2 regions of the Blautia aquisgranensis genome follow, and region 1 is predicted to be linked to the other one. Evidence: riboswitches for the same ligand, from Rfam matches in the RefSeq annotation. Region 1 holds a riboswitch; the other holds the start of a gene.
The links. Region 1 has a riboswitch for FMN ahead of WMO28_RS03505 (ECF transporter S component). Riboswitches for the same ligand answer to the same signal wherever they lie in the genome.
Positions count from the first base shown of each region.

Region 2: it holds a riboswitch for FMN, as region 1 does, so the genes downstream of both, ribD (bifunctional diaminohydroxyphosphoribosylaminopyrimidine deaminase/5-amino-6-(5-phosphoribosylamino)uracil reductase RibD) here and WMO28_RS03505 (ECF transporter S component) in region 1, are expected to answer to the same signal.

Region 1 is NZ_JBBMEJ010000003.1:3,387-13,095, reverse strand. It holds gene WMO28_RS03525 (uroporphyrinogen decarboxylase family protein) at 1-591, shown strand, start outside; gene WMO28_RS03520 (hypothetical protein) at 830-1,351, shown strand; gene WMO28_RS03515 (NUDIX domain-containing protein) at 1,407-2,018, opposite strand; gene WMO28_RS03510 (MATE family efflux transporter) at 2,224-3,612, shown strand; gene WMO28_RS03505 (ECF transporter S component) at 3,707-4,342, opposite strand; FMN riboswitch at 4,475-4,592, opposite strand; gene WMO28_RS03500 (glycosyl hydrolase) at 4,638-7,820, opposite strand; gene WMO28_RS03495 (response regulator) at 7,839-9,341, opposite strand; gene WMO28_RS03490 (sensor histidine kinase) at 9,319-9,709, opposite strand, start outside.
Region 2 is NZ_JBBMEJ010000001.1:92,143-101,851, reverse strand. It holds gene WMO28_RS00505 (macro domain-containing protein) at 1-1,040, shown strand, start outside; gene WMO28_RS00500 (ADP-ribosylglycohydrolase family protein) at 1,232-2,092, shown strand; gene WMO28_RS00495 (helix-turn-helix domain-containing protein) at 2,206-3,096, opposite strand; gene WMO28_RS00490 (carbohydrate ABC transporter permease) at 3,322-4,146, shown strand; gene WMO28_RS00485 (glycoside hydrolase family 3 C-terminal domain-containing protein) at 4,179-6,278, shown strand; gene WMO28_RS00480 (polysaccharide deacetylase family protein) at 6,283-6,729, shown strand; partial or broken gene WMO28_RS00475 (IS1634 family transposase) at 7,105-7,350, opposite strand; FMN riboswitch at 7,562-7,676, shown strand; gene ribD (bifunctional diaminohydroxyphosphoribosylaminopyrimidine deaminase/5-amino-6-(5-phosphoribosylamino)uracil reductase RibD) at 7,895-9,022, shown strand; gene ribE (riboflavin synthase) at 9,004-9,657, shown strand; gene WMO28_RS00460 (bifunctional 3,4-dihydroxy-2-butanone-4-phosphate synthase/GTP cyclohydrolase II) at 9,676-9,709, shown strand, end outside.

The DNA.
Region 1 (9,709 bases):
GACGCTATGATCAATTTCTACGACGAGCCGGAGGCTATGCACGAACTGATCGACTATCTGACTGACTGGGAAATCACTCTTGCAGAAGAAACGATCAAATATGTTCATCCGGATGCCCTTTTCCACCACGATGACTGGGGCAGCCAGCGAAGCCTGTTTATCTCCAAGGAGATGTTTGATGAGTTTATTCTTCCTGCATACAAAAAGATCTACGGTTACTGGAAAGCACACGGTGTTGAGGTTATCATTCATCACTCTGATTCCTATGCTGCTGATCTCGTTCCTGAAATGATTGAAATGGGAATTGATGTTTTCCAGGGTGCCGTCGGAACTAATAATATTCCTGAGCTGATCCGGAAATACGGCGGTCAGATCACCATCATGGGCGGGCTTGATAACGGTATCTATGACCGTGCAGACTGGACCCGTGAAAAAGTCCGTGCAGGTCTTAAGGAGCTTCTGGAGGCATCCGGACCTCGCTATATCATTCCGGGACTTACCATGGGGGGTCCGGAAACTACTTATCCTGGTCTTTATGAGGCTGTATCTGAGATCGTCGGCGAGTTTGATAAGATTTATTTTCCATTATAATATAAAATATATTGAATCCTGACGGAAGAACTGGCATTTCGTAAACCCGGAATGTCGGTTCTTTTTCATTTGAAATACTGACATTTTTCGTATATATTTGTTAATTTTGTATCAATTATGTGCTTTTGTTTTTATTTTGTGTGTTTTTTTATTGCTTTATGCACAATTCAGACTTATAATAAAAGGTACAAAAAACACGTAAGATCCTACATGGAAATAAAATTCTGGAGGGAATATTATGAACGAAGAACTTTTTAACGAAGCGTCAAGATCCAATGTCCTTTCCAAGAAACTGATCGATCAGCTTCAGGAGAGCATGAGTTACAGCAGTATTTCCTTTGTGAACTGGACGATCGAAGTCCTGAAGCTGCTGAAAGCACGTATCGAACGTGGTGACAAGATCACTGATGAAGTGACCGGCAAGACCTATGATCTGCTTTCTTTCCATAAATTCGTGGAAGATAATTTTTCCGACTATATCACAGGTCAGGTATTTAATGTATCCTTCCGGGCACAGAAGGTATATTTTTCACTGGAGGCCTGTCCGGGCGGCTACAATCTTATCATGGCGGACGATGGCAACCAGAAGACCTACCGCTGGATCTCCAGCCTCAGCAAACGTTTCTCACTGGTAGAGATGATTGCCACAGGAATCGTTTATATCAAAGATACCCGTACCGATACCTATCAGCCATTTATTTCCGGAAGCGGTAAATATTGTAAATATGATAAAGAAACCGGTATGATCGTCGAATTGTAAGTCAACAAACAGTCAGGGGGAATTTGCTATATCAGCAGATTCCCCCTGTGTTTTCTCAGATCCTCTTCAAAAAATCAAACGGCTCCTCTTCATTCAGGAAATGCATCAGCATATAGGAGCATACGATCGCAACTCTCTCTTCTTTCAGAATCCTGCGGACTTCGTCTCTGTCCGCGATGACAACCTCGATTTCCTCGCTGTCCTCCTGTGCCGCTGCACTGATCTCACCGCTGGCATAGCCGTAAACAGTTGCACAGGACTCATCTGTCATTCCGATCGTCGTAAAGTACGGCTTCTCAAAAGCCTCATCAACCTTCAGCGGATCAAGCTTCAGTCCTGTTTCCTCAAAAAGCTCCCGCACTGCACTCTCATGAAAATCCTCGCCCGGCTCCACCAGGCCTGCCGGAAATTCATAAATATATCCCCCTATCGTGTAGCGGTACTGACGGATCAGAACTACTTTATCATGATTCTCACCGTAAACACTGTAGATGATCACGCCATCCGGGTGATTCTCCCTTGTAGAAAGCTTCATATCTTCTACACTCTTCGCTCTGGAAGCCACAAAATAAGAAACCGGTGTGTTATGTACACTGGTCGCATCCACCCCGTAAAGATTCACGAATTTATTGTCTGTAAGTTTTTTTACACTGTTGATCTTACCCATCTTAAAAAAGCTCCTTCCGAAATATTTTCTGCTGAAATTTCATAAAAACATTGTAGCCCATCTCAGAAGAAAGGTCAATTTTATGCTTTCACTCATCTGAAAAAAATGTTATACTCAACGTACAATTACACTTTGACAGCCTTTCTGCTTCTGCAAAAATGCTGTCTTTTATTACGCAATATCTACTAAGAAAGAAGGAAAAAAATTGAAAAACCAGACAACTGCCACTCAGGCTGGGAATCCCCTGGGAACAGCTCCCGTAGGCAGCCTGATCGCAAAATTCGCCATTCCCGCGATCATCAGTATGCTGGTCAGTGCCCTTTATAATATTGTCGATCAGATTTTTATCGGGCAGGGGGTGGGAATGCTTGGAAATGCGGCTACCAATATCGCTTTTCCGGTAACGATCATCTCCACAGCGGCAGCACTTCTCCTTGGTATCGGAAGTGCCTCCAATTATAACCTGGAAATGGGTGCAGGCCATGAAAAAAAAGCCAGCTCTATCGCAGGAACCGGACTTTCCTCACTGGTGCTCTTCGGCGCAGTGATCGCAATGATCGTTCTTCTGTTCCTGAAGCCACTGCTCACTTTTTTTGGCGGAACGCCGGATGTAATGCCATATGCCATTGACTATATGGGAATCACAGCCATCGGTCTCCCGTTTTATGTTCTGAGTACCGGCGGCAATCATCTGGTCCGTGCAGACCGAAGCCCCACATACTCCATGACCTGTACACTGATCGGTGCCATTATCAATACGATCCTGGATCCACTTTTTATCTTCGGATTCGGGTGGGGCATCAAGGGCGCTGCATGGGCAACCGTGATCGGACAGATGGTTTCCGGATTACTGGTCATCTTCTATTTCGCAAGACTGCGAAAAATGTATCTTGACCGTTCCATGCTGATCCCCCAAATGCAAAATCTGTCCATGATCTTTTCCCTGGGACTTGCGGCATGTATCAATCAGATCGCCATGGCTGCCGTCCAGATCGTCATGAACAATATCCTTCGTCATTATGGCGCAGCTTCTGTTTATGGAAGTGATATTCCCATCGCCTGCGTTGGTATCATCTCAAAAGTCAACCAGGTATTCATGGCTATCTGTATCGGAATATCGCAGGGTTCCCAGCCCATCTGGGGCTTTAACTACGGTGCCGAAAATTACAGCCGTGTACGTCAGACATATCGCTATTCTGTGACCTTATGTACTGTGATCGCAACGATATTTTTTATCTGCTTCCAGTTTTTCCCACATCAGATCGTAAGCATCTTCGGAAACGGAAGCGACCTGTACTTCCAGTTTGCAGAACGTTATCTCAAGATCTTCATGCTGATGACCTTTGCCAACGGTATCCAGCCTATGTCCTCCGGATTCTTTACCTCCATCGGTAAGGCAAAGCTGGGTATTGTCATGTCCCTCACAAGACAGGTGATCTTCCTGCTGCCGCTGATCATCATCTTCCCGCTTTTCATGGGAATCGACGGTGTCATGTACGCAGGTCCGATCGCAGATACTGCTGCTTTCGTACTTGCAGTTATTTTTGCCAGAAGAGAGCTCGGCATTATGAAAAATGCCGAAAGAGCTGCATAGCAATACAACAAGCCGTATAAAACAAAAGTGCCATGTAACCTTGCTGCCAGATGGCAGCTACCAGTTACATGGCACTTTTGCTTTATTTATTTTATCAGTCACCCTTCAGCACAACACGGATCTTCTTGTAGATCACAAATACGATCAGGGAGGTTACTGCATACTTGAAGATATTAAACGGTGCAATGATCAGCAGCGCAAATGTAAGCAATCCGTTTACAGAGCTGTGTACAGCACTTCCCATCTGGATAAAGGTCTCGATCGGCATTCCAAAAGCCTTACCATAGGCCGGAAGCAATACGAATGCATTGATAAAGCATGCAAGAATTGATGTCAGGATCGTTCCCACTGCCATACCTGCAACTGCATGTGCTCTGCTCTTCTTATGACGGAAACGGTAGATCAGTCCTGCCGGCACTACATAAGCACATCCAAAAAGGAAGTTGGCCACATCACCGACACCTGCTGTCATGGTTCCCTTAGTCACAAGATGTACGAGAATCTTCACAAGCTCAATGAGAATACCTGCCACCGGTCCCATGGCAAAAGTTCCTACCATAACCGGCACCTCGGAAAAGTCAAGCTGATAAAAAGACGGCGCAAGGAACGGAATCGGAAATTCCAGATTCATTAATACTCCTGCGACAGCACCAAGCATAGCTACCTGGGCAATCGTCCTTGTTCTGCTCCTTTCCATGGCATTTCCTCTCTGTAATACCTGTTCACTCATAATTCTCTCTCCTTCTTTCGAAATATTCCAAAGAAAATTTCTACAAGAAATCTTTATGCCGGAAAAATATTTCCTGACATAAAAAGCCCCGGGAACTTCTTCCCGGGGTATTGATCACGTTTAAAAATACTGCGCGTTCTTCTCTCATCCAGACTTTACTGTCGGTCCTGGAATTTCACCAGATCAGCCGCCGAAGCGGGTCGCGGACTATACCGCCGGTAGGGAATTGCACCCTGCCCCGAAGAAATTTTCTTTTCTGTGGTCATTATAACGCACTTATTCAGTAATTACAACCCTATTTTTTCATAAGCACCGGTGCCTTGAGAAGTCCTGTTGGTTTCAGCTGGTATTCATACGCCCAGAGATCACCGGTTGTTCTCCATGCGTTTGGTCCGTACCAGTCCTCTTTCTGATCGCAGTTATGCAGAGTTCCGAAAGTGTTCACTCTGTTTCCGAACACAGTCAGCTCCAGCTCATGCTCGCCGGCTTCCAGCTCTCCGAGAGATAATTCATACGGAGAAAACGCAATGTAACCGGCTTCCTTTCCATCAACGGAAGCCTTGAGAACCGGTGCTCGGAACATGTTTTCGCGCACTGTCACCTCGCCGCCGGTGCTGACAAACGGAATCTTATAAGTCACATTTCCACCGTAGAACGGATAGCCCTGTGCTGTGAGATCACTGAATGCAGCCTTATGCTGCACTTCTCCAAACACCTGATCCCGTCCCACAACCTTCACGGAAAATTCTCCCAGAAGGAACATTGCTTCAATATTTACCTTGGAATTATAAGGAATCTCCACGATCAGCTCATGCTCACCTGCTTCCATATCCGGCATTGGAACTTTGCGGATGCAGTGATCCACATACCAGCCTTCTGCCTTGTTTTCCACAGTTTTCTCATCCAAGAAGATCTTCGTCTTCTCATCATTCTCCATAGCCAGGAAAGTTCCTTTCAGATCTGCTTCTGTATGAATGTGGAATTTAAGAGACAGTGTATGCTCAAATCCTTCCACCTTATCATTGGTCCATGGCTGTGCAAAAGCCTCCATACGGAGCGGATAACCAAGCTTTTCACGGAAACGGTTATCAATACGCAGGATCTCTTCCTCCGGCTTCCATTCACCTCCGTCAAAAGCATACTCTGCAAGATCCAGAATACTTACATTCGGTTCGCTTCGTACGATCTCCACCTGATCAGAAATCGGAAGCTCATATCCGAAACCTGATACTTCGCATGCACCGGCAGAACAGCTCTTTCTCTCTAAAATAAGTTTCTTCACTTCTGCTTCTGTCAGAGGTTCCAGCCAGAGAAGCAGGCTGTCATGGTCGAACATGCTGCGTTTCAGAACAGTGTCCCCTTTATGGTACTTTGCTGTCACCGGATAGATTTTTCCGGTCATGGCATCATATACCGTTACTTTCCATAAACCACGAATCTGGATACGAAGCTTCTCTTCTCTTGGAAGATCCTGATTTTTCTTACGCTCCTGCAGCTCATTGATCACAATGCAGGCATCTGAAACCTTCTCTGTACGGTTCACATGACACAGGAACAGCCAGCGGTTCTCCCCTTCCTCACGCATCTGATAGATCAGATTTGTGGATGGTTTTCCATCTGCCTCCAGAATCTCGATATCTCTTGCAGCTTTTACAGCTTCCAGAAGACGATACTTGCTGAATGCTACTGTCTCGCATTTTTCTGCCAGCTTCGTTCCCCGGTCAGACGGATAGGCATCTGCATATTTCGGAAGCTGTCCCGCAAAGATCACGCGGCCGCCTCTTGCCTTAAATTTCTCCAGGATCTCCAGTGTGGAGTTTCTAAGTGTCAGACAATTAGGAACAAGCACCGTGTCATATTTCATAGCTCCGACCTTCAGAAGCTTCTCATCCTTCTGTCCCTTATTCAGGTCCGGAAGCAGAGATTCTGAGATAAAATCAAAATCCACTGTCCCATAAAGCAGCCAGTCGATCATGTGAATAAAGTTCTCATCCATCTCCTCACGGATCGGTGCTGTCTGCTCCTTCGGTCCCCAGAAAAGCCAATAGGACTCTACCGGATGGATCACAGCAAGCTTCACATGCGGAATACCTCTTGTCAGTGCTGTATTCACTCTGGCAAAATAATTCTCCACAAGAGGATATTCTTTATACCATGGTGACTGATAACTGATGGATGCCGGATAATCTCGCTTCGCCTCACCGGCCATGGAAGTCCAGGTCAGATGCGGAACACGGACGGTTACACCAAGTGCTGCCTGCCAGTCACCCTGAAGCTTATGTCCACGGAAATCAAAATCCCAGTTTGTAACTCCATAGAGCTCGCTGGTCATGGCCTCTCTTCCAAACTGATGAACCGCGCTTTCTGCCTGTTTCGCGGTAGAAAGCTCTCTTCTGTCACAGAGCATGTCGATTCCCGGAATCTCAAAAGAACGATAAGAACGCATCGCCTCACCAAGTGCTGCTGTCTGTGTCTCCAGAGTCGGCTCTTCCATCATATGTCCGGTCAGTGCAATTCCATGCTCCTTGCACCATCCACCGATGGTATCTGCAAAAGCATCTGCGAAACGCTCTGCAATATGGTCATGATACTCATATCGAATCCGGGAAACTGCTTCTCCCGGTAGCTCCCAGAACAGCTCCGGCAGATGTTCAAGCAGACTGTGTCCGTATGCAGCCTGAAAGGTTTCATCCAGATCATCCGTATACGGAATCGTCACATCCTTTTTCTCTTCTGCAAAATCCAGGCATTCTTTATGAGAAAACTGCGGTTCGTCTGTAAAGATCGCAGGAACTGTTTTTCCGAATTCCTCTCCCAGATTTTCAAAATATTTTTCATGTGTCACCTGAATAAAACGCTTTACAGCCTCTTTGTCCAGGGTATTCAGATACGCTTCGTTATTGAACCACGGATTGTCACCGGACACCTCAAGATATGCAAACCACTCCGCAAATCCATCTTTCAGCTGTGCATCCTCGCTGATCTTTTCATACTCGGCCAGATACCCGCCCTCAAGACGCACCTGATATCTTCCGAGAAAAGTTCTCTCGTTGCTTCTTACCGCCTGTCCGGAAGAACGCAGCTCGCTGTTTTCGATCTTTTTTCCCTCCTGGCGTTCCGGTGTAAAAAGAAGAAAACGGATCCTGTATTTATGATCTTTCGTTACCAGTCCGCCGCCTGCTCCTGACGGCCAGCGATCTTCATCATAAAGCCAGGTGAGCATATCTTTTTCCCTGCTCTGTTTCCAGGCATACTTCACCAGATTCAGAAATTCCTCGCTCATATATGGGTTGTCCATTCCTGTACGGCAGTGAATATGTCCGCCGCCCATTCCCATGGCCTTTAATGCCTCCAGTGTATTGTCGATCTCCGCCTCTGTCATTTTGCAGTTCCATGCCCAGAACGGTGCTGCCCGGTACTCGCTTCCCGGATTCTGAAATTTCTCCTCTGTCAGTTTTTCCCCATTATGGTACAGCATACCTTTGCCCTCCATTTTTTATATTGTTTCAATTGTTTCTTTTTCCACGTATTCTGACGGCCTTACTCCTGTATAGGAATAAAAAATCCGGCTGAAATAAAACTGATCTTTATAACCTACCTGCTCTGCTACATCCTTTACATACATCTTTTCCTCACGGAGAAGAAGCTTTTTCGCCTTTTCCATTCGAAGCGCGGTAAGATACGTATTAAATGACGCATCCTCATACTTGCGGAAAAGCCGGCTTAAATATGTCTGTGAAACACCTACAGCCTTGCTCACACTGTGCAGGGAAAGCTGTTCCGACATATGCTTTTGGATATATTTTTTCACACTCTCAAAATATTCCTCTGTATCTGTTTTCTGCGCAGAAGCCGTCTCCTCATGCACATCCTTAAAGAAAATATCAGATATCCCGCTGCAAAGCTGCTCCACATTTTCTGCTGTAGAGAAAATGTCATCCATAAGAAATTCTGTCTCACGGTAATCCCAGTTTCCGGCATCGTAGCGTTGGAGCAGATAACCGATCTGCCGAACACGTCCTTCGATCCAGAGCTGGGTATGTTCTTCTTTTACCCATTTGCGGATCAGTTCCTCCGTTTTTTTCTGGAGACGGTCATACTTCTGTTTTCCTGCAAGATATTCCAGCTCTTCCAGATACTCATAATCTCTGCCGGGCGCCCCTGTACTCTGTCCTCCATCTGTCTCTTCAATGATCAGAGTCTGATTTTTTCCCAGAATGATTGAGGCGTCCAGCTTACGGTAAAGCTCCCGGACCATTTCTCCGATCTGACCCACAGGAACAGATTTTCGGCGGATGATGGTAGTAACATACGCAGCTTCCGGCTGCTCCTTTCCAATACGTCTGCGGATCATCTGTTCATAATCCACATCACTGACGATCTCGCCCGGACAGAGATATAAGGTCTCCTGTGTGTCACGGCCATAAGCCAGTATCATCTCATTGATATCCGAAAAGATCTCTTTTCTTCCGCGCTCCCCATAGCGGCTTGGAAGTCCGTTCAGCCTGACGATCGCCCCGTAGTAATTTTCCGACTGAAAGTATCTTCTGAGAGCTTTTTCATCTACAGGAAGCTCATTTACCATCCTGTGCATAAGAACGTTCCGTTCCTTGTAATATTTCTGTCTCAGCTTCTCTTCAATCTTTTTGATCAGCTTGGCAAACTCTGACGGCACGATCGGTTTCAGGATATAATCACACACCCCAAATGCGATAGCCTGCTTCGCATATTCAAATTCCTGATATCCGCTGACTATCACACTGAGCACTTCCGGATAACGTTTCTTTGTCTCTTCTACAAGCTTCAGTCCATTCATCACCGGCATCTGGATATCTGTGATCAGAACATCCGGTTCTCCTTTTTTCTCCATCAGTTCCAGTGCTTCCTCACCGTCATAGGCAGTTCCCATGATATCAAAATTACTGTATTTTCGTTTTATAATGTTGACGATCAGACTGGCTGCCATCGGCTCATCATCAACAATCATCACCTGATACATCGGCTTCATCCTCCTTTTCCGATACCCCTATGATGACACTTAATCCCTCTTCAAGGTTTCGTATCCGGAATACTGCTCTTCCATTGTACACAAGAAACATTCTTGCATAGGTATTCGCCAGCCCCATACCTCCGATTTCCAATTCTATACTGCTTCCTCTGGACATGATCTTTTTCCGGATTTTTCTCATTTTTTTGTTTAACTCTTCACGCACTTCTTCCGTGGTACCCTGTCCGTTATCCCGGACTTCAAAGTACCAGCCTGTTTCATCTCTCCAGCCATGTACGTAAATTTTCATGATATTTTTGCTGTTATTATATCCGTGCTGTATGCTGTTCTCTACCAGCTGCTGCAGCACAATTTTGGGA
Region 2 (9,709 bases), on a different contig from region 1:
TAACAAAAGTGAAAGCAGATGTGATTGTAAATACTGCAAATCCGAATCCGATATGTGCAAGCGGTACAGATTTAGCCATATATGAGGCGGCAGGAAAAGAACAGCTTCTTGCCGAAAGAGCAGGCATCGGCAAGATTGCAAGAGGTGATATTGCTGTTACCGGTGCATACAATCTAAAGGCAAAATATATTATTCATGCAGTAGGACCGGTATGGACAGATGGAAAGCATTATGAATTTGAAATCCTTGAGAATTGTTATCGAAAATCATTACAGAAAGCATGGGAGCTTGAGTGTGAGAGTATAGCATTTCCACTGATTTCGACAGGAGTATATGGATTCCCCAAGGACAAGGCATTACAGATCGCTGTGTCAGTATTCAGCCAGTTTCTTACAGAAAATGAAATGGAAATCATACTGGTAGTGTTTGATAAAAGATCTTTTCAGCTGTCCGGTCAGATTGTTGGGGATATTGATTCTTATATAGATGCTAATTATGTCAGAGAAATCCATAGAAAAGAGTATCCGATAAGGAGCAGAAGAAGTACTCGTATAAAAGAATTGGCAGAAGAAGATTTCAATGAAGAAATGCTTCAGAGAGAAGAAGACAACTATCCATTTGAGGAAATGACAGATACTGGCATGACAGAATTGCTCATGTCGTTAGAAAATATATCATTGGAAGACCAGCTTGCGAATATTGGAGTTTCGTTTCATGACAAATTATTTCAGCTGATTGATGAAGCACATCTTGATAATAAGGATGTGTGGAAACGGGCAAATCTTGATAGGAAACATTTTTCAAAGATTCAGTGTGACCAGAACTATCATCCAAAGAAAAAGACGGTAATGGCACTCTGTATTGCACTGCATCTTGATTTGGAACAGTCAAAAGACTTACTTGCCAGAGCGGACTGGGCGTTCAGCCCAAGCAGTAAGGTGGATCTGATTGTACAGAAGGCAATAATAGATAAGCAGTATGATATGATGCAGTTGAATGTAACTTTGTTTAAGTATACGAATGAAATTCTTGGAGTATAGGAGCAAGATGTATATGGAAGTATGATGCATACAGCTTTTTGTGATAGATTGTCATATGTTACGTTGGTACTTATAGTATCGGCGTATGTTTTGTCCTAAAAAGTGTCGCCCGGACAGCGACCATATAAAGATGCCGCTCAACTATACTCATATTGTAACAAAGAAAAAGAGCTGCCGGAGCAATCCGGAGATTGGAGGCATATATGTACGGAGCAATTTTAGGAGATATTATAGGAAGTCCATTTGAATTTGATAGAGGAGATAAAACAAAGGAATTTGATCTGTTTACTAAAGGCTGTGACTTTACAGATGATTCTGTTATGACAATAGCGGTTGGAGAAGCTCTTCTTGCAGTTGGACCGGAAGCTACAGTAAAGGAAATTGAAGAGGCAGTAGTAACTAATATGCAGGATTGGGGAAAAAGATATCCATATGCAGGTTATGGTGGAAGATTCAGGTATTGGCTTAGAGAAAGAAATCCTAAGCCATACGGAAGTTATGGGAATGGATCCGCCATGAGAGTGTCAGCGGTGGGATGGCTTTATGATTCGCTGGAAAGAACGAGAGAGGTGGCAAGAGCGACAGCAAATGTGACACATAATCATCCGGAAGGCATTAAGGGTGCAGAGGCAACAGCCAGTGCAATATACATGGCTAGGAATGAATCTTCAAAAGAAGAAATTAAAGAATACATCGAGAGGGAGTTTCATTACAATCTTGATAGAACACTTGATGAGATCAGACCGGGATATCATATGGACGAGACTTGTCAGAGAACAGTACCGGAGGCAATTATTGCATTTCTGGAATCCAAAGATTTTGAGGATGCCATACGGAATGCAGTATCACTTGGTGGAGATACTGACACGCTTGGTGCTATTACAGGCAGTATTGCAGAAGCATTTTATGGAATTTCTGATGTATTGATTGCAGAGTGTAGAAGTCGGATTGATGAAGGCTTGATGACGGATATTCTTGATGAGTTTGATCATATACTTGGCAGAGATAAAAATGCTGATTCGGATGAGAAGAATGGGACACAGGCAAATTAAATGATTGAAGAAGCAATAGAACAGTATTATGTTCAGCAGGATGAAAACGGGATGCTGTTGTTTCTGGGGTGTATTTGCTGCAAAGCAGCAAATACAGACACCTGCTTCCGGGATTACTTTTTCCTGGAAGCAGGTGTTTTTTTGAATTGTGAATCATACATATTTCGGAATTCTGTGGGAGTGCACAGGTTTAATTGTTTGAACATCCGTAAAAAGGCGGACAGGCTGGAAAAGCCTGATTGTACTGCCACTTCGGTAACAGCAAGCTCCGGATCCAGCAAAAGAGATTTTGCGTATTCAATTCTTTTCTGGTTCAGAAATTTGTAGAAGGAGGAATTAGTATATTGTTTAAAAAGGCGGGCAAAGTGATATTTGCTGAACCCTGCCAGACTGGCAACCTCCTCCAGAGTAAGGTTTTCAGAAAAGTGGTTGCTGATATAGTCGGTGATAAACAGAAATTTCTCCATATATTCTTTCTGACGGTGAATATCACGGTCTCCGTCCTGCTGATGAAAAGCTTTGTGATTTCTGCCAATATCCACAAAGATTTCCAGGAATTTTGCAATGATGGAAATTTCAGAATAGGTGGTAAAATTCATATATTCATCCTTGATTTCCAACATAAGACGGTGGATGTGTTCATAGACCTGTGGATATTCTTCCTTGGTGACCAGAATGGCAGGACTGAGGAGTGGTGTGATCAGATCTAGCTCTTTTAGCTTGATGTGGTTCAGGCCGGGCTGAAAAATAATCCTTTCTCCTGTAGCCGGAGCAAAGAGCTCGTGAAGTATACAGGGACATATAACAAGAATTTCTCCTTCTTTGATAAGATAATCGTTATGACCGCAGACAACCCGGTAGTCATTAATAATAGGCATGATCACTTCGAATGAGGGATGCCAGTGAGGCGGATAGTTTTCGGCTTCCTCATTGTAATAAAGACAGATCTGGGTATCTGCTTTGTAATCAACGGTTTCATGAATTCCCTGTAAATTATGGATCATATGGACTCCTTTCACACCTAATTATTGCTTTTGATAGCAAATGTTGCTTTTTAATGTTTGTGTGTATAATGTATCAAAAACATGTGTAAATGGCAATATATAACATTGGAAAAATTGAAATAATAAAAACATATGTCAAAATACATAAAAAAGAATATAAAAATCTATTAAAATTGACATATTAAAGAAAATAGTAGCAGATAAATAGCAAGAATTGATAGCAACATGACAAGAATTATGGAGCCAATCACAGGACATTCTGATATTATTGCACTTGCTGTGATTTATGTGGCTCCGCTGTTATGGATGTTAAGTGTTTCATTAAAAGATAATGCAGGCGTAATGGCAGCTCCATTTGCCCTGCCGGAAGTATTTCACTGGGAAAATTACCAGCAGGCATGGACAATGGGTAAGCTTGGAATTGCACTTGTAAACTCAGTACTGGTCTGTGGGATCACACTTGTAGTCAGTCTGTTTTTTGGAGCAATGGCAGCATTTGCCATTGCAAGAATGCGTTGGAAATTATCAGAAGCAGCACACACATTTTTCCTGATCGGAATGATGGTTCCGGTACATTGTATCCTGATTCCGCTGTTCGTACGTTTTGCAGGGCTGGGATTGACTAACTCAAGAGTAGGTCTGATGATCCCGTATATTACGTTTTCCCTTCCGATGACTATTTTCCTTCTGACAGGATTTTTCAAATCTATGCCTGGAGAATTATTTGAGGCAGCAGCCATTGACGGATGTGGAATTTATGGATGCTTTTTCAGAATCGCACTTCCCCTTTGCAGAACAGGATTCTTTGTTTCAGGTCTTATGACATTCGTAGGTAACTGGAATGAGCTGCTGATGGCTATGGTATTTGTCTCAGATCCGGCAAAGAAAACACTGCCTGTAACACTTACATATTTCGTAGGACCATATGCCACAAACTATGTACAGATATTCGCAGCAATCATTATCGCAATTGCACCTACCATTATTGTATACTGCCTGTTCAGTAATCAAATTGTAGAAGGTCTGACTACAGGTGCTGTAAAAGGATGATGTATGAAAGGAATGTGTAAAAGGAGGCTTGTATGAACAGAGACGAGGCAAGAAAGAAAGCACAGGAACTGGTATCCAAAATGACACTGGAAGAAAAAGCCAGTCAGTTAAGATATGATGCGCCGGCTATAAAGAGACTTGGTGTTCCTGCTTATAATTGGTGGAATGAAGGACTTCACGGGGTAGCCAGGGCAGGACAGGCAACTGTATTTCCGCAGGCAATTGGCATGGCTGCCACATTTGACAGAGATTGCGTAGCTGAAATGGCAGATATTGTAGCAACAGAAGGACGTGCAAAATACAATGCATATTCCAGTGAAGAAGACAGAGATATTTATAAAGGACTGACATTCTGGTCCCCCAATGTAAATATTTTCCGTGATCCGAGATGGGGCAGAGGCCATGAAACTTACGGGGAAGATCCGTATCTGACCAAAGAGCTTGGAGTAGCTTTTGTAAAAGCTCTTCAGGGTAATGGAGAAACTATGAAAGCTGCGGCATGTGCAAAGCATTTTGCAGTGCATTCCGGACCGGAAGCGATCAGACATGAGTTTGATGCAAAGGCATCTGCAAAAGATATGGAAGAAACGTATCTGCCTGCATTTGAAAGCCTGGTAGAGGAGGCTGATGTAGAGGCAGTTATGGGAGCATATAACCGCACAAATGGAGAACCCTGCTGTGGAAGCCCTGCTCTGCAGAAAAAACTGAGAGATGACTGGAAGTTCCAGGGACATTTTGTATCAGACTGCTGGGCGATCAGAGATTTCCATGAACATCATATGGTGACTAATACGGCTTATGAGTCAGCAGCACTTGCCATTAATAATGGCTGCGATCTGAACTGTGGAAATACATATCTTCATATTATGAAAGCATATGAAAAGGGGCTTGTCACAGAGGAAAGGATTACAGAATCAGCAGTAAGACTTTTTACTACCAGATATCTTCTTGGGCTATTTGATGGCAGTGAATATGATAATATTTCCTATAGGGAAGTAGAATCAGCAGAACATCTGGCAGTAGCAGAGAAAGCAGCAGCGAAGAGTTTTGTACTTTTGAAGAATAATGGAATTCTTCCATTAAAAAAAGAGGATATCAAAACAATCGGAATTGTGGGACCTAATGCAGACAGCAGAAAGGCTTTGATTGGAAATTATCATGGAACTGCATCCAGATATATTACAATCCAGGAGGGAATCCAGGATTATGTAGGTGAGGATGTGAGAATTCTTAGTTCTGTAGGAAGCGAGTTGTTTAGAGACAGAACAGAACCTCTGGCATTCAGCAGAGATCGTCTTGCGGAAGCTAAGATCGTTGCAGAAAACAGTGATGTGGTGATTCTTTGTGTAGGTCTGGATGAGACACTGGAGGGTGAAGAAGGAGATACCGGAAACAGCTATGCATCCGGAGATAAAGAGAGCCTGAAGCTTCCTCAGTCCCAGATTGATTTAATGGAAGCAATGGCTGGTTCCGGAAAACCGGTGGTTCTTTGTCTGATGGCAGGAAGTGATATTGATATGAGCTATGCAGCAGAGAAATTTGATGCAGTTATGGTTCTGTGGTATCCGGGAAGTCAGGGCGGAAAAGCGGCAGCAAAAATTCTGTTTGGGGAAAACTCCCCATCCGGCAAACTTCCGGTTACCTTTTACGAGAGCCTTGAAGAACTTCCGGAATTTACAGATTATTCCATGAAAGGCAGAACCTATCGTTATATGGAAGGAAAAGCACAGTTCCCCTTTGGATATGGACTTACCTACAGCAATGTAAAAGTAGAAAATGCAGAGGTAAGACAGTGCGGACGTAAGATAACAGTAGAGGCAGAAGTATATAATAAGGGTAATGCAGATACTGAGGAAGTTGTCCAGGTTTATGTAAAAAATCTTGACAGTAAAAATGCAATTCCAAATCCTGCACTGGGAGGATTCCAGAGAATTTTTATAAAAGCAGGAGAACGCAGAAAAGTTATGGTCCCTGTCTGGGAAAAGGCATTTACAGTGGTAGATGAAAATGGAGAACGCGTAGAGGATGGCAGGAAATATGAGATTTTTGCAGGCTGCAGCCAGCCGGATGAAAGAAGTATAGAGCTTACCGGAACAGAACCTGTAAAGATAATCTGGGAGAAAGAAGACTGAGCTTGTGAAATTTGAATTGTTTTATCCGCAGTGGAAAGACCGGGCAGTTACATTCAGCTATGATGATGGCCAGATTTTTGATAGAAGACTGGTTGATATTTTTAATAAATATAATCTGAAAGCAACATTTCATCTGAATTCAGGGACTTTGGATACAGAAGGATTTGTAAAAACACAAGAACTGAAAAGCTTATATCAGGGACATGAAATTGCCTGTCATGGTGTTGCACATGAGTATCCCACACATCTTTCGCAGGAAAGACTGGTTCAGGAATTTTATCAGGACAGATGCAGTCTGGAGAGAGAAACGGGAAGGATTATCAGGGGATGTTCTTATGCGTTTGGAGAATATGACGAAAGGGTCATCAATACCCTGAAGAATCTTGGGTTTGCATACAGTAGGACTGTGGAGTCTACAGAAACTGTGCGCAGTTTTGCAGATTTACGGTAAAGTAACAATCATTCTGATGATTCCGGCAATTGGTTGTTCTGCCTTCGCGTTTGTGTTAAGATCCCATCTTTGACAGTTGTAAGGTGACAAAACGGCTACAAACCCAGTAAATATGGGTGTTGTGGCCGTTTTTCTTTTTGCAGCGATATGTACTATATTATCCTTGCTTTGATTTTATCTGTTTTGTATTCTTGATGAGGGTCCGCATATCTGCTTTAGTAATGAATTCATGATCCGTTCTAAAATCAAATATTTTATGTAAGGCATCGGTTAGTTCGGTTCTTGTATAAGAGGGGATATATCCGCTCGCTGTGTTCAGCAGAGTCATTTGCATAGAGCGTAATGTTTCCAATATCTGGTCTGTTGTATAAAAGTTGACGCTTTGGAGAACTCTACAGACACTTTTCCGGTATGCTGCTTATAAAGTTCTGTTTCTTTTGCTGCCTGTTCCTTTGACCACACCATCAACTTGTATTCATTCCCATCAAACTGTTCCAGAAGGGCATTGTACTTCCCAAGTTTTTTATAAATACATGAAGAGGCTTTTCCGTTTTCTTTGCGGAAAGAACGATAAATATATACATCTTTATTATTTTTACTGCCTGTGATTGCGATATACATGATAAATAAATCCTTTTTTCTTTTATTACACTACACTATTATAAACAAGTACATATAAAAACGTAAAATTTGACATAAAAAATGCAGGTTTTATAAGGCCTGCAGGGTGAGTTTTGATTATTCAACTGTCAAACTCCCGAGAAAAATGTGAAATGCGTAAAATAAAAATTCTGCTTTACAAATAATAGATAAAGTATTAAAATGAACAAAAAGATATCTTCAGGGCAGGGTGAGATTCCCTACCGGCGGTAAAGCCCGCGAGCCGAGAGGCATGATCCGGTGAGATTCCGGGGCCGACAGTACAGTCTGGATGGAAGAAGATGATAGTACAGTTGATTTTTGTATGAATGAATGTAGTATCAGAGCTCTGAGATGGTGATCCATTTCAGAGCTTTTTATGTAGGAAATAATCAGACATTCATTTATCGATCATATGTAACAGATTAATTCCACCCTGCAGATATTTCTGCAGGCTTTTTTTGTATCTGGTACATCGTTTTCGAAATACCAGGCAAAGAACAGGAATAAGAAAGAAGGAATAGAAATGACGGATCAGGAATATATGCTTCGGGCAATTCAGCTGGCCAAAAAAGGAGAAGGCTGGACGAATCCCAATCCGATGGTAGGGGCAGTGATCGTAAAAGACGGAAAGATCATCGGGGAAGGCTATCATAAAAAGTATGGAGAACTTCACGCGGAACGTAATGCAATTGCTTCTCTTACAGAATCAGCAGAAGGTGCGGTGATTTATGTCACGTTGGAGCCTTGCTGTCATCATGGTAAAACACCTCCATGTACGGAAGCGATCATTGAACAGAAGATCAGAAAAGTGGTGATCGGTTCCCGAGATCCGAATCCGAAAGTGGCAGGAAAAGGTGTACAGATGTTAAGGGAAGCCGGTGTAACAGTAGTTGAAGATTTTATGAGAGAAGAATGTGATCAGCTGAACCCGGTGTTTTTCCATTATATTACTACGAAGACTCCTTATGTGGTAATGAAGTATGCCATGACACTGGATGGGAAGATCGCAACGAAAACAGGAGCATCAAAATGGATCACCGGAGAAGCTGCACGAAAAGAAGTACAGCATATGCGGCATCAGTATATGGGGATCATGGCAGGCATTGGAACTGTGCTTGCAGATGATCCGATGTTAAACGTCCGGATAGAAGGCTGGAAAAGTCCTGTCAGGATTGTGTGTGACAGTAAGCTCAGAATCCCGCCGGACAGTCAGATCGTAAAAAGTGCGGAAAAGTACCGGACGATCGTGGCTTATGCAGATCAGAAAAATACAGAAGAGAAAATAAAAATATTACATACCATGGGAGTTGAAACCATTTACTGTCCCGATGAAAAGAATCAGATAGACCTTAAGAAGCTGATGGCAGATCTTGGAAACAGAGGCATTGACAGCATCCTCCTGGAGGGAGGAGGTACATTAAATGACAGTGCACTGCGAGCTGGAATTGTAAAGGAAGTACAGGCTTTTGTGGCACCAAAGTTGTTTGGTGGTGTGGCCGGGAAGACACCGGTAGAGGGTATTGGAGTTGAACTGCCGTCTGAAGCAGTTGAACTGAAATATACAGATATCTGCCAGATCGGTGAGGATATCAGGATAAAATGTCAGGTGTGTGATAAAAAACAGGAGGAATCATGTTTACAGGAATCGTAGAAGAGAAAGGAAAAGTCCGTTATATACAGCTGACAGGGGAATCAGGGATCCTGGCAGTGAAAGCCAGGAAGGTACTGGAAGGCACAAGAATCGGTGACAGCATTGCCGTGAATGGCGTGTGTCTGACAGTTACGTCGATCCAGCCGGACGGATTTACCGCCGATGTGATGGCAGAGACGATCAGAAGAAGCAGTCTTGGCAGCTGCAAAACCGGAAGCCAGGTAAACCTGGAACGAGCAATGGCTGCAGATGGCAGGTTCGGGGGACACATAGTAAGTGGCCATATTGATGGGACTGGTGTGATACGTTCCATGCTCCGGGAAGAAAATGCCATCTGGGTATCGATTGAGACATCACCACAGATTTTGCATCTGATCGTGGAAAAAGGATCAATCTGCATTGATGGGATCAGCCTGACAGTTGCAAGGATTGATGAAGCTGGTTTTCAAGTGTCGGTCATTCCACATACAGGAGAAGAAACAACTCTTTTGGAAAAAATGCCGGGGGATCTGGTTAATCTGGAAAATGATGTGATCGGAAAATACGTAGAAAAACTGCTTGGCATCAGAAAAAACGAAGAAGAGAAAAAAGAATCCGGAATTACGATGGAGTTTCTTGAAGAATTCGGATTTTAGAACAGGAGGATATATAGTATGTCACAAAACTATCAGTACAATACAATTGAAG